3 regions of the Bacillus sp. EB V-12 genome follow, and region 2 is predicted to be linked to each of the others. Evidence: riboswitches for the same ligand, from Rfam matches in the RefSeq annotation. Region 2 holds a riboswitch; each other region holds the start of a gene.
The links. Region 2 has a riboswitch for S-adenosylmethionine ahead of mtnK (S-methyl-5-thioribose kinase). Riboswitches for the same ligand answer to the same signal wherever they lie in the genome.
Positions count from the first base shown of each region.

Region 1: it holds a riboswitch for S-adenosylmethionine, as region 2 does, so the genes downstream of both, ACZDYH_RS26695 (peptide ABC transporter substrate-binding protein) here and mtnK (S-methyl-5-thioribose kinase) in region 2, are expected to answer to the same signal.
Region 3: it holds a riboswitch for S-adenosylmethionine, as region 2 does, so the genes downstream of both, ACZDYH_RS02120 (bifunctional homocysteine S-methyltransferase/methylenetetrahydrofolate reductase) here and mtnK (S-methyl-5-thioribose kinase) in region 2, are expected to answer to the same signal.

Region 1 is NZ_JBUXJL010000014.1:29,720-34,347, reverse strand. It holds gene pnuC (nicotinamide riboside transporter PnuC) at 1-274, opposite strand, end outside; gene proC (pyrroline-5-carboxylate reductase) at 461-1,264, shown strand; gene ACZDYH_RS26700 (aldo/keto reductase) at 1,266-2,099, shown strand; SAM riboswitch class I at 2,252-2,356, shown strand; gene ACZDYH_RS26695 (peptide ABC transporter substrate-binding protein) at 2,489-4,129, shown strand; gene ACZDYH_RS26690 (peptide ABC transporter substrate-binding protein) at 4,535-4,628, shown strand, end outside.
Region 2 is NZ_JBUXJL010000001.1:595,855-600,482, forward strand. It holds gene ACZDYH_RS03225 (pyridoxal phosphate-dependent aminotransferase) at 1-437, opposite strand, end outside; gene ACZDYH_RS03230 (carbon-nitrogen family hydrolase) at 452-1,315, shown strand; SAM riboswitch class I at 1,387-1,528, shown strand; gene mtnK (S-methyl-5-thioribose kinase) at 1,619-2,800, shown strand; gene mtnA (S-methyl-5-thioribose-1-phosphate isomerase) at 2,797-3,858, shown strand; gene ACZDYH_RS03245 (YvrJ family protein) at 3,926-4,087, shown strand; gene ACZDYH_RS03250 (3-hydroxybutyrate dehydrogenase) at 4,118-4,628, opposite strand, start outside.
Region 3 is NZ_JBUXJL010000001.1:405,113-409,740, forward strand. It holds gene metC (cystathionine beta-lyase) at 1-338, opposite strand, end outside; gene metI (cystathionine gamma-synthase/O-acetylhomoserine thiolyase) at 335-1,447, opposite strand; SAM riboswitch class I at 1,542-1,652, opposite strand; SAM riboswitch class I at 1,856-1,965, shown strand; gene ACZDYH_RS02120 (bifunctional homocysteine S-methyltransferase/methylenetetrahydrofolate reductase) at 2,036-3,868, shown strand; gene metH (methionine synthase) at 3,868-4,628, shown strand, end outside.

The DNA.
Region 1 (4,628 bases), on a different contig from region 2:
CAATCCAATAATACCAACCATATACATTAAATATAAATTGAAAAGCGGCTAATACTGCCATTGCATATAAACCTTGTGTAATAAAAATGTATAGAAATACCGCAACAGTAATCATGCCAAATAAAAAGTTGGATACTTTTTCTCTCGCTAATAACCAAACATTAATGATCCCCATAATTGATGCGAAAATTTCAATATAACTCGATTGAATATACAATCCAACTAATACACAAATAATACTAGAAACAAGTAAAAAAAGTGGACTTCTAACCATATTTATCTCTCCCCAGATGTGTAATAAATTCCCTATCACCAGTATAAGGAATAGCCCTTTCCTTTACCATGAATCTCCTCCTTCTCATTATCCATTCCATCTACGGTAAGTCTTTTCTTTTTACAAAATTCTCTTAAAGATGATATCGTTTTTATAACATATCTCTACTAGAAAGGAATAAAGGATATGCTAACTAAACATCGAATTTTATTTATTGGTGCCGGTCGTATGGCAGAAGCTATATTTTCCGGATTACTTAAAACAAGCAAAGAGTACATCGAAGAAATTATCGTCTCTAACCGAAGCAACATAGAAAAGCTAAAACAGTTACAACATCGATATAATGTGTCTACTACAACAGATTGGAAACAGCATGTTACATCTGTTGATACGGTTGTTTTAGCAATGCCACCTTCGGCTCATGAAGAGTTATTAGCTGAGCTATCTCCGTTAATATCAAATCAACTAGTCGTAACAGTAGCAGCTGGCATTGGACCATCTTATTTAGAAGCTAGACTCCCAAAAGGCACGCCTGTTGCTTGGATTATGCCTAATACAGCTGCTGAAATTGGAAAGTCTATCTCCTTATATACAATGGGACAATCAGTAAACGAGATACATCAAGAAACCCTGCAACTACTTTTAAAAGGTATTGGTACTTCGCAACTTTGTACTGAGGAAGAAGTTCATCAGCTTACTGCAGTTACTGGAAGTGCACCAGCCTTCCTTTATTACTTTGCTGAAAGCTTAATTGAAGCAACAAAAAGTTATGGAGTTGATGAAGAAACCGCAAAACATCTTGTGATTCAAATGATTTCTGGCTCTGCTTCTATGCTTGAACAAACGCAAAATCCAGCTAACCTTCGCGAACAAGTAACAACGCCAGGTGGTTCCACAGCTGAGGGTCTCAAAACTTTATACGAATATAATTTTTCAGAGGCAATTCAAAAAGCAGTAGAAGCAACAAACAAAAAAGCTAGGGGGAAATAATATGATTTTAACAAGTTTAAAAGACTATACAACATTACATAACGGTGTAAAAATGCCTTGGTTTGGTTTAGGTGTTTTTAAAGTAGAAGATGGTTCAGAAGTAATTGATTCTGTAAAAGCAGCAATTAAAAATGGCTACCGCAGCATCGATACTGCAGCAATCTATCAAAATGAAGAAGGCGTTGGGCAAGCGATTCGTGAATCCGGTGTTTCACGTGAAGAATTATTTATTACCTCAAAAGTATGGAATAGCGATCAAGGATATGAAACAACGCTTCAAGCATTTGAAACTACATTAGAGAAATTAGGTCTAGAATATTTAGATTTATATTTAGTACATTGGCCTGTAAAAGGGAAATATACTGAATCATGGAAAGCATTAGAAACACTTTATAAAGATGGCCGTGTTCGCGCTATCGGTGTGAGTAATTTCCACATTCACCACTTACAAGACGTATTTGAAATTGCTGAAATTAAGCCAATGGTCAACCAAGTGGAATACCACCCACGTTTAGCACAAGAAGAGTTACATGCATTCTGTAAAGAACATAATATCCAGCTTGAAGCTTGGTCACCATTAATGCAAGGACAACTACTAGATAATCCAACGTTACAAGAAATTGCGACAAAATATAATAAATCAACTGCGCAAATTATTTTACGTTGGGATTTACAAAACGAAGTTGTAACAATTCCCAAATCAATTAAAGAACATCGCATTATTGAAAATGCAAACATCTTCGACTTTGAATTAAGTGCTGATGATATGAAAGCAATTCAAGCTTTAAATGAAGATCGTCGCGTTGGTCCAGATCCAGATAACTTTAACTTCTAGTAGAAAAACCACTGCCATATGCAGTGGTTTTTTCATTTAAGAAAACTGAAAATTTAAACTATATTTCATTTAGTTGACACTTCATTATTCAAGGTGTAAGATTTTGAATTATCAAAGAAACACAAAAATTAATAAAATTTATTCGTTTACTCATTGTATCAAGAGAGGTGGAGGGACTGGCCCTTTGAAACCTCGGCAACAGGTTCATTTTGAATACTGTGCCACTTCCTGCAAGCTTTATGCTTGAAAGATAGAATGAGGGACTTCGTTTATATACGGGTGCATAACTTGTACGTAAAAATCCCTCTTTCTCAATATGAAAAGAGGGATTTTTTATTTTTCATTTCCCTCATCATCATCCAAACTTAATTATTTAGGAGGAAAATCAAATGAAAAAGAAGTTTGTACCCGGTATTGCATCAGTTGTAGGAGTAAGTATTTTATTAACTGGTTGCGGTAGTTATAAAAACGAAGCAAGCGGAGCAAATGCAAAAGACGAGGCACCTAGTAAACAGGTTTTAAACTTATCTTCACCTACTGAAATACGAACAATGGATACGGCTCGTGCTACAGATACTGATTCTGGTCAAGTAATGAGAAACGTATTTGAAGGTTTGTATAATCTTGGTGAAGGTAACAAACCTGTTCCTGGTGTTGCAAAATCTCATGAAGTAAGTGGCGATAAAACGAAATACACATTCCATTTGCGAGATTCAAAATGGTCAAACGGCACTCCTGTTACAGCTAAAGATTTTGTGTTCGCTTGGCAACGTGCCGTAGATCCAGCAACAGCCTCTGAATATGCATTTTTATTCTTTGATATTAAAAACGCAACAAAAATTAACAACAAAGAACTTCCAGCCGACCAACTTGGTGTAAAAGCAGTTGATGACCATACGTTTGAGGTAGAATTAGAGCGTCCTGTTCCTTATTTTATTAGCTTAACAGCGTTCCCAACATTTCTACCAATTAATGAGGAATTCTTTAAAGTACAAGGTGATAAGTACGCTTTAGAAGATAATACAATCTTGTACAATGGAGCTTTTACACTAAGCGATTGGAAGCACGAACAAAGCTTTAAATTTAAGAAGAACCCTACCTATTGGGATAAAGATACTGTCAAACTAGAAGAAATCAATTTTAATGTCGTAAAAGAAAAATCAACAGAAGTAAATTTATTCGAGTCAAAACAATTAGATCGTATAAAACTAACATCTGACTTCGTCGATAAATATAAAAAGGATGCTAACTTTAAAGAACGTCCAAACGTAGGCGTACAATTTTTACGTATGAATCAACAAAACAAAGTACTTCAAAACGTTTCTGCACGCCAAGCAATTGATCAAACAATTGATAGAAAATCCTTTGTAAATACGTTATTAAATGATGGCTCTACACCAACATTTGGTCTCGTTCCAAAAAACTTTGCAAAAGGACCTGAAGGAAAAGACTTCCGTACTGCAAACGGCGATTTAACAAAAGTTGATACAAAATCTGCACAAGAGTTATGGAAAAAAGCTAAACAAGAGCTTGGTTCTGAAAAGATAACATTAGAATTATTAACGAGTGATGCTGACCTTGATAAGAAAACTGGTGAATTCTTAAAAGGACAACTAGAAAAGAATCTAGATGGATTAACAGTAAATATAAAACCTCAGCCGCGTAAGCAACAAGTTTCGCTTTTATTAAAAGGTGACTACGAAATCGGAATTGATGGCTGGAGCCCTGACTTTGCGGATCCAATTACATTCCTTGAGCTATTTACAACGAATAACCCTTATAACTTAGATCATTACTCTAATAAGGAATTCGATGAAACAATAGCAAAAGTGAAAACAACTTTAGCTGGTGATGAAAAAGCTCGCTGGGAAGCATTACTAGCATCCGAGAAAATATTATTTAAAGACTCTGTTATCGCTCCTCTTTACCAAAAAGGCGAATCTTATTTAGAACGTTCTTATGTGAAAGGAATTGTGCAAGTAGACTTTGCAGGTCAATTAAACTTCAAGTGGGCAAAAATTGAAAAATAAAGTGAAACTTTAATAAGTGGGGGTTTCTTCATCCCCACTTATTATTAGCCCACACCAATTGTTTTTTTAGCAAAATATATTAAAAATAGGTTCTCTCACACATGAGAATCTGCTTTTTTAATATATTATTCTGAGAAATTAACAATCTATTTTTATTATTGACATATAGTTCTTTTCAGCGTTAATATTCTAAATAATCAAAGAAACAAAATATTTCACCATCAAAATATAATGTCTACTACGTTGAAACATATAACGATAGATTACAGTTCAACATGTATATACATATAGAACACCTGATTACCTATAAACAAATATTTATAATAGGTTTTATCTCCTTCTATAGCTACTTCAAGACACGGACATTATGACGTTACGAACAACACATTTAGGGAGGAACGAACAATGAAGAAAAAAGTTGTACCTGTTGTTGCATCTGTTTTGGGGGCAAGTCTATTACTAACTGCTTGCGGGGGAAATAAAGATAATGCAAGCGGAG
Region 2 (4,628 bases):
ATTGTTTCAAAGTGTGCTTTTGCTAAAGCAACCCCGGATAAATAATCAGGATAACCTGGATCCGGAACGAGAATCGTATCACCGGGATTTGTAAAACAAATCGGTAATTCTACTAGTCCAGCCTTCCCTCCAAACAAAATAGCAACTTCAGTTTTTGGGTTTAATTCCACGCCGTATTCACGTTTATAGAATGTAGCCACGGCTTCCTTTAAGCTTTCATGTCCGCGAAATGGCGGATATTTATGATGAATGGTCTTTTCGGCAGCATCTTGTAAAGCTTTTACGATATGCTGCGGTGTTGGTTGATCTGGATTACCTTGACCTAGATTAATAACATCGTGACCAGCTGCAACGACTTTGTTAACTTTTGCAACAAGTGAAGCGAAAAATTGTGTTGGCAATGATGTTACTATCTCAGAAGGTTGAAATAATTTCATACTTTCCACCTCTTTTGAAAGTTGTTACAATTCTAGTGACAAATGATATAATCTTTCCAGTATTTTGTAAAGAGAAAAATAAGAATGGGGCTGAAAAAATGAAAGTCGCATGTATTCAAATGGATATTGTTTTTGGAGATGTAGAAAAAAATATTGAGAATGCTAAAAATAAAATAAGTGAAGCTATGAAGGAAAGGCCAGATGTTATCGTCTTACCAGAACTATGGACAACAGGATATGATTTAACGAGACTTTCTGAAATTGCAGATAGGGATGGAGTGGAAACGAAAGAAAAGTTAATAGAATGGGCGAAGCAATATGATGTACATATTGTTGGTGGGTCCATAGCAAAGCAAACAGAGCAAGGCGTTACAAATACGATGTATGTTGTAAATAATGAAGGACAGTTAGTCAACGAATATAGTAAAGTACATTTATTTCAGCTTATGGATGAACATAAATATTTAATAGCTGGTAATGGTACGGGCGAATTTAAGCTAGATGATGTTGAATGTGCTGGAACAATTTGTTATGATATTCGTTTTCCAGAGTGGATGCGTGTTCATACTGCTAAAGGGGCAAAAGTATTATTTGTTGTAGCAGAATGGCCATTAGTTCGTTTAGCACATTGGCGTTTGCTATTGCAAGCAAGAGCAGTTGAAAATCAGTGTTATGTTGTTGCGTGTAATAGAGCAGGAAAGGATCCGAATAATGTGTTTGCAGGTCATTCTTTAATTGTGGATCCTTGGGGTGAAGTTGTAGTAGAGGCGAATGAAGAGGAATCAATTTTATTTGGAGAGCTTGTATTCGAGAAAATTAGAGAAGTACGAAAAGGAATTCCAGTTTTTGCGGATCGTCGTCCAGAATTATACAAATAAAATGTTGACAATTGATTTTTATTCTTGGTATAGTCATCAACATAAAGTTAAAAATTCAAAAAATTATACAACTCTTATCAAGAGCAGGTGGAGGGATTTGGCCCGATGAAGCCCAGCAACCGACCGTAATACCATTGTGAAATGGGGCGTTTATTACGCCAAAAGGCACGGTGCTAATTCCAGCAGAAAGTAAAACTTTCTGGCAGATAAGAGGGGAGAAGATAAACTTCAAACCTCTTTCTTAGTGGAAAGAGGTTTTTCTGTGTTAGAAAAACCTCTGAATTTAAAAAGGGGGAGAAGACGATGGGATATTATTTATTAACAGAAATAACAGCTGTACAATATGCGAAAGATCATGGTTATTTTGAAGAGAAGGCAAATGTCATTTGTCATGAAATTGGAGATGGAAACTTAAATTACGTGTTCAAATTAGATGATGGAGAGAAATCCATTATAATAAAACAAGCACTGCCTTATGCTAAAGTAGTTGGTGAAAGCTGGCCATTGTCTATAAAAAGAGCAACGATTGAAAGCAAGGCATTACAAATTTTTGTGCAGTATGTACCGGATTATGTTCCAGTAGTGTACAGTCATGATGAAGAGTTAGCGATAACGGTAATAGAAGACTTATCAAGACTAACAATTACAAGAAAAGGATTAATAGACGGAGAAGAATATCCGCTTTTATCCCAGCATATTGGTCGTTTTCTAGCACATGTTTTATTTTACACTTCAGATTTTGGTTTACAGTCAGAAGAGAAGAGGATACTAGAAGGTACCTTTGTAAATCCGGACCTATGTAAAATTACAGAGGATTTAGTGTTTACAGATCCTTTTGGGCATTATGATACAAATGATTATGAGCCAGATTTACAGCTCGTGGTTGATGAACTTTGGAGTGATAAAACTTTAAAACTAAAAGTAGCACAATATAAATATAAGTTCTTAACAAGAAAAGAAACTCTTATTCATGGTGATTTACATACTGGTAGTATTTTTTCCTCACCTTCTGAAACGAAAGTGATTGATCCAGAATTTGCGACATATGGCCCATTTGGATTTGATATAGGTCAATTTATTGCAAATCTATTATTAAATGCTTTATCTAGAGAAGAAGAAAAGAGAAGTGTACTATTTTTTCATATAGAAAAGACGTGGAGTTATTTTGTAGAGACTTTTACAAAGTTATGGATTGGGGAAGGTGTAGAAGCATATACGAAAGAAAAACAATGGTTACCAATTATTTTGCAAAATATCTTTACTGATGCTGTTGGATTTGCCGGATGTGAACTAATTCGTAGAACAATTGGTTTAGCTCATGTAGCAGATTTAGATGAAATAGAAAATAAAGAAACAAGAATTCAAGCTAAGAAACAAGCGCTATCCTTAGGAAAAGAACTAATAAAATATGAATCTAAAAGTGCTGATATTCAACTGTTTCGAACATTATTTCAACAGACAGTTTCAAGGGGTGTAAAAGCATGAGTACAATTGTTACTGTTCCGAGATCTGTAAGTTGGAAAGGTGATGCAATTGCAGTATTAAATCAAACGAAATTGCCACATAGCACAGAATACAAAACATTAACGACTATTGAAGGGGTTTGGAAAAGTATCATAATGTTAGAAGTACGCGGAGCGCCTGCAATTGGAATTGTAGCTGCATTTGGCTTGGCGCTTGCAGCGAAAAAATATAATACTTTACATATCGAAGAATTTCAAAAGAAGTTTAATAGAGACTGTAACTATTTAGGGACATCACGCCCAACGGCAGTAAATTTATTTTGGGCAATTGATCGTATGAGAGAATCTATTCGAGAGATTACTACAATAAAAGAAGCACAAAAAATATTAGAAGAAGAAGCGCTTCGCATTCAACAGGAAGATGAAGAGGTGTGTCGAAATATTGGGGAATATGCGTTAACATGTTTTAAAGATGGCGATAATATTTTAACAATCTGTAACGCTGGAAGTATCGCAACTGCCAGATATGGAACTGCATTAGCTCCCTTTTATATTGGAAAAGAGAAAGGTGTGCGTTTACATGCATATGCGTGTGAAACGAGACCAGTTTTACAAGGTGGTCGCTTAACGACGTGGGAATTGAAGCAAGCAAATATTGATGTGACCCTTATAACAGATAATACTGCAGCTCATGCTATTCAAACGAAAGAAATAAACGCAATTATTGTGGGGGCGGATCGAATTGTCGCAAATGGAGATACAGCCAATAAAATAGGGACAATGAATTTAGCTATTTTAGCAAAGTACTTTAATATCCCATTTTACGTTGCTGCGCCACTGTCAACATTTGATGTTACGAAAGAAACTGGAGCCGAAATTATTATTGAAGAAAGAGATGAAACAGAAGTTACGAAAATCTTTGGAAAACAAGTAGCACCAATTGGAACGGATGTTTATAATCCAGCATTTGACATAACGCCGAATGAATTAATTACAGGAATTATTACTGAGAAAGGTATTATACGCGGGGACTATAAACGAGAAATTGCATCATTATTTGAAAAACAAGCTAATACATAATAGCTTGTTTTTTTATGCCTAAATGCAGTGTTTTCTCTTACTTATATAATGAAAGGAGGGGAAGAGGGTGGAAGAGTGGATCAAGATGATAGGTAATGTAGGGTTTCCGATTGTTGTAACATTATATTTACTCCACCGTATTGAAAGTAAATTAGAGGGGGTAATTGTTGCAATTGAGAAGCTCCCGCGACAATTACTAAAGTACGAAGATCCTCGGGATAAAAAATAAAGTTTGCTCTTCTTGAGCAAACTTTATTTTTTATTGAGCGATATAACCACCATCGATAACGACAGCTTGACCAGTTATACCTTTAGCTTTTTCACTCGCTAAAAACATCGCATAATCTGCAATTTCTTGTACTTGTAATAAGCGCTTTTGTGGAACGAGTGGATAAATAACATCTTCTAAAACATTTTCAAGTGGTACATTTCGTGTAGTAGCTAAGTCTTGTAGTTGATTACGTACAAGGGGGGTATCAACATAACCAGGGCAAAGGGCATTAACAGTAATACCATGCGTAGCACCTTCTAAAGCGGCAACTTTTGTTAATCCAATTACGCCATGTTTTGCACTATTGTAGGCAGCTTTTCCAGCAAACCCGACAAGGCCGTTAATAGAAGCGACATTAATAATACGACCATATTTTTGTTGTTTCATAATCGGAAAGGCATGCTTAATTGCAATAAACGGAGCAATTTGCATAATTTGAATTAGTAGCTCGAACTTTTCAGTTGGAAAGTCTTCAATGGGTGAAACGTGTTGCATTCCT
Region 3 (4,628 bases), 190 kb from region 2:
CGGGAGAGTACCTCAGTTATCACTCGGTAAGTGCCTCCGTACACATCTTCTGAAATGAGTACGTGATCACCTTGTGAAAGAAGGAGGAATGCAGTGGAAATCGCTGCAATGCCTGATGCAAAGGCGAATCCTTTTGTTCCGCCTTCTAATAAAGCAATGATATCTTCAAGAGCTTCACGAGTTGGATTTCCTGACCTGCTATAGTCATATTTTCCGAACGTATCTACATCAAACTGGTGAAAAGTTGATGTATTATAAATAGGAACGTTCACAGCGCCTGTTTGCGAGTCGTGTTTATATTGGTTGTGTAGTAAGAGTGTATCTATAGAATAGCTCATATTCTTACACCTTCTTTTACGAGTTTAATGGCTTGCTTTAAGTCTTGAATTAAATCGTTACTATTTTCAATGCCAACTGAGAATCGAAGAAGACGATTGCATACGCCGTTTGCTGTTCTAATTTCTTCAGGAATATCAGCATGTGTTTGCGTTGCTGGATAAGTCATTAAACTTTCTACACCACCAAGACTTTCGGCAAATGTAATTAAGGATAAAGATTGTAAGAATGGATTAATCCAAGCTTCATCTTTAAGGCGGAATGAGATCATGCCACCTCTTCCTGGATAAAATACATCTGTCACCCCGTCCTCATCATTTAAATACGCAACAACTGCTTTCGCATTTTCTTCATGTTGCCTCATGCGAAGCGCTAACGTTTTCATACCGCGAATTAATAACCATGAGTCAAATGGGCTTAAAACTGCACCTGATGCATTATGATAATGAGCGATTTCCTCGCAAAGTTCCTTTCCTTTTGCAACGACAAGCCCGCTTAGTACATCGTTATGTCCCCCTAAATATTTCGTTGCGCTATGAAGTACAATGTCAGCACCTTCTGTTAATGGTTGCTGTATATAAGGTGTGTAGAAAGTGTTGTCTACAATAAGAAGTAGTCCGTTCCTTTTCGCTACAGTTGCGACAGCAGCAATATCAGTAACTTGCATTAATGGATTAGTTGGAGTTTCTATGAAAATAGCCTTCGTTTCAGTTGTGATAGCTTGCTCAATTTGTTTAATAGACTGTGTATTTACGTATCTACATCGAACATTCCACTTTTTTTCATGCTCAGAAAATAATCGATACGTTCCCCCGTATAAATCTTCAGATACAATAAGTTCGTCTCCAGAGCGGAATAGAGAAAGGACGAGGAGAACAGCCGCCATCCCTGAACTACAGGCATAACCTTGTTCGCCATATTCTAAGTCTGCAATCGCCTGTTCTAAAAGACCGCGAGTTGGATTGCCAGTTCGTGAATAGTCAAAGCCAGTAGATTTACCAATTCCTTCGTGACGATAAGCGGTTGAGAAATAAACTGGTGGATTAACCGTTCCAGTTGTAGTTTCACTGCGATTTCCGATTTGTGCTAGTTTTGTTTCGATTGTTGACATGTGAAAATTCCTCCTTTTTAAATTGAAACATTAAGTGAATATAAAATAAAAAAAGCCTTCTAAGAAGAAGGCTTTCGGTTTGAATAGAGTCTTCTTCTCATCTGTCAAATCTTTCACAATTTGCTGGAATTAGCACCTTATTAACAAAATGTTAATGGTTGCTGAGGCGTCACAGGGCCAGTCCCTCTACCTCTCTAGATAAGAATGTTCGTATGAAATTTTTATTATGTTTTTAACTTTACAATAAAATATAACTGAATTGCAACTTTATTTTAAATAATTTTTATTTTTCCGCAAGTGTCATTGACTTTTACTTTTGTGCATGCTAAATTTATTAAAAAATTAACAAACATTGTTAAAAGGGGAACGCATTTCCTTTTAGCTACATAAATAAAATAATAAAGACAACTCTTATTGAGAGCGGTGGAGGGAAAGGCCCTGTGAAACCCGGCAACCTTCAAACGAAATGTTTGAAACGGTGCTAATACCTGCAAAACGAATGTTTTGCATAATAAGAGGAGGAACGATTATGTCCCCCTCTTCAAAGTGAAGAGGGGGTTTTTATATTGATAGAAATGAGGGAGAGTCGTGAAATTACTAGATTTATTATCAAAAGGAATTGTAATAGGTGATGGTGCGGTTGGGACGTTATTGCATTCACATGGTTTGCAAAGTAGCTTTGAAGAATTGAATGTATCTGATCCAGACTTAATTATATCGATTCATAAACAATATGTAGCTGCTGGAGCAGATGTAATTCAAACGAATACGTATGGAGCAAATGAGGCGAAATTACGTATGTATGGTTTAGAAAATCAAGTTACAGAAATTAATAGAGCGGCAGTAAAACTGGCGAAAGCATCTGTGACAGATAAAAATGCAATTTTAGGAACAATTGGTGGTATGAAACATATCGGAGCTGTTACAACGACTGATATGGAAAGAGAGTTTATGTTACTTGAACAGGCAGGGGCTTTACTAGAAGAACAGGTTGATGGATTACTATTAGAAACTTTTTACGATGAATTTGAATTACTTCATGCCGTTAAAGTATTGCGTAAGCAAACGAATATTCCAATTGTTGCGCAATTAGCGTTACATGAAGCAGGTACGACTCAAAATGGAAATGATGTCAATGAAATATTAAAGCAACTTATAGATTACGGTGCAAATGTTGTTGGATTGAATTGTCAACTAGGGCCGCTTCATATGACGGAAGCTTTCAAAATGATATCGATTCCTCAAAATGGCTATTTATCAGCATACCCAAATGCAGGCCTCCCGAATTATGTGGATGGACGTTACGTATATGAGGGAAGCCCAGCTTATTTTGAAGCGATGACACCGAGATTTATTGAGCAAGGTATTCGTTTATTGGGTGGTTGTTGTGGTACGACTCCAGAACATATTCAAAGTATGAAGCGCGCTGTTGCGAATATTACCCCTGTAATAGAAAAAGACACGATTCAAAGGCCGAAAGTCGTTCATACGCATGAGAAACGTTCGAAGGCTCACGTCACTCTAGCAGAGAAAGCGAAAAAACAAACGACAGTTGTAGTGGAATTAGATCCACCGAAAACGTTAGATACACAGCGTTTTTTTGAAGGAGCAAGAGCGTTAAAAAGAGCGGGAGCAGATGCTATTACTCTAGCAGATAATTCATTAGCATCGCCTCGTGTTTCTAATATGGCGATGGGTGCGTTATTAACGAAGCATGATATCCCAGTATTGACGCATTTAACGTGTAGAGATCATAACGTCATTGGACTACAATCTCATTTGTTAGGTTTATCGGCGTTAGGGATGGAAGAAGTGTTAGCTTTAACTGGTGATCCAGCGCGCGTTGGTGATTTTCCCGGTGCCACTTCTGTATATGATTTATCCTCTATTGAGCTTATTAAAATGATTAAAGAAATGAACGATGGACGTTCAATTTTAGGGAAATCAATTGGACCGGCGACAAGGTTTTCTGTAGGCGGCGCATTTAATCCTCACGTGAGGCACTTAAAAGCAGCGGTTAAGCGAATGGAACGAAAAATAGATGCTGGAGCGGAGTATTTTTTAACTCAGCCAATTTACGATATCAAGTTAATTGAAGAAGTGTATGAAGCGACAAAGCATTTGGAACAACCTATTTTTATTGGAATTATGCCGTTAGTAAGTAAGCGGAATGCAGATTTTCTTCATTTTGAGGTGCCGGGTATTACTCTTCCTGAAGAAATAAGAGAGAGAATGGATGGACATGAAACGAAAGAGGCAGCAATTGAGGAAGGGATCCGCATTTCACAAGAATTGGTCGACGCAGCGATGAAATATTTTAATGGTATTTATCTTATTACACCATTTTTAAAGTATGAAATTACAGAACATCTTGTTAAATATGTAAGAGAAAAGCAAGAAGTGAAAGAAGGTATTAATTGATGAAGTGTATAGAAGAAAAATTAAAAAATAGCATTTTAATATTAGATGGTGCAATGGGGACAATGATTCAGCAAGAGGATTTAACTGCTGAAGATTTCGGAGGAGAAGAGTACGAGGGCTGTAATGAATATTTAGTGGAAACAAGACCAGACGTTATTTTAAAGATTCATAAAGCTTATATTGAAGCTGGAGCGGATATTATTGAAACAAATACATTTGGGGCAACGAATATTGTACTAAGTGATTATGATCTGTCTCATTTAGATGAAGAACTAAATGAAAAGGCAGCACTTTTGGCGAAGCAAGCTGTTAAAGAAAGCGGGAAGGAAGTATATGTTGCGGGAGCGATGGGACCAACAACGAAAGCAATTAGTGTTACAGGTGGTGTGACTTTTGAAGAATTGATTGAGGCTTATACAAGGCAGGCACGAGGATTATTAAAAGGAGCAGTTGATGTATTACTCGTTGAGACGAGTCAAGATATGCGTAACGTGAAAGCAGCTTATATTGGAATTCAAGCCGCTTTTGAAGAACTGAAAAAAACGGTTCCTATTATGATTTCAGGAACGATTGAGCCAATGGGAACGACTCTGGCTGGGCAAACAATTGAAGCTTTTTATTTATCAGTAGAACATATGAAACCATTATCTGTTGGGTTAAACTGTGCGACTGGTCCGGAGTTTATGAGGGACCATATTCGTTCACTATCTGATTTATCGGAGTGTTACATTTCTTGTTATCCAAATGCAGGTCTTCCTGA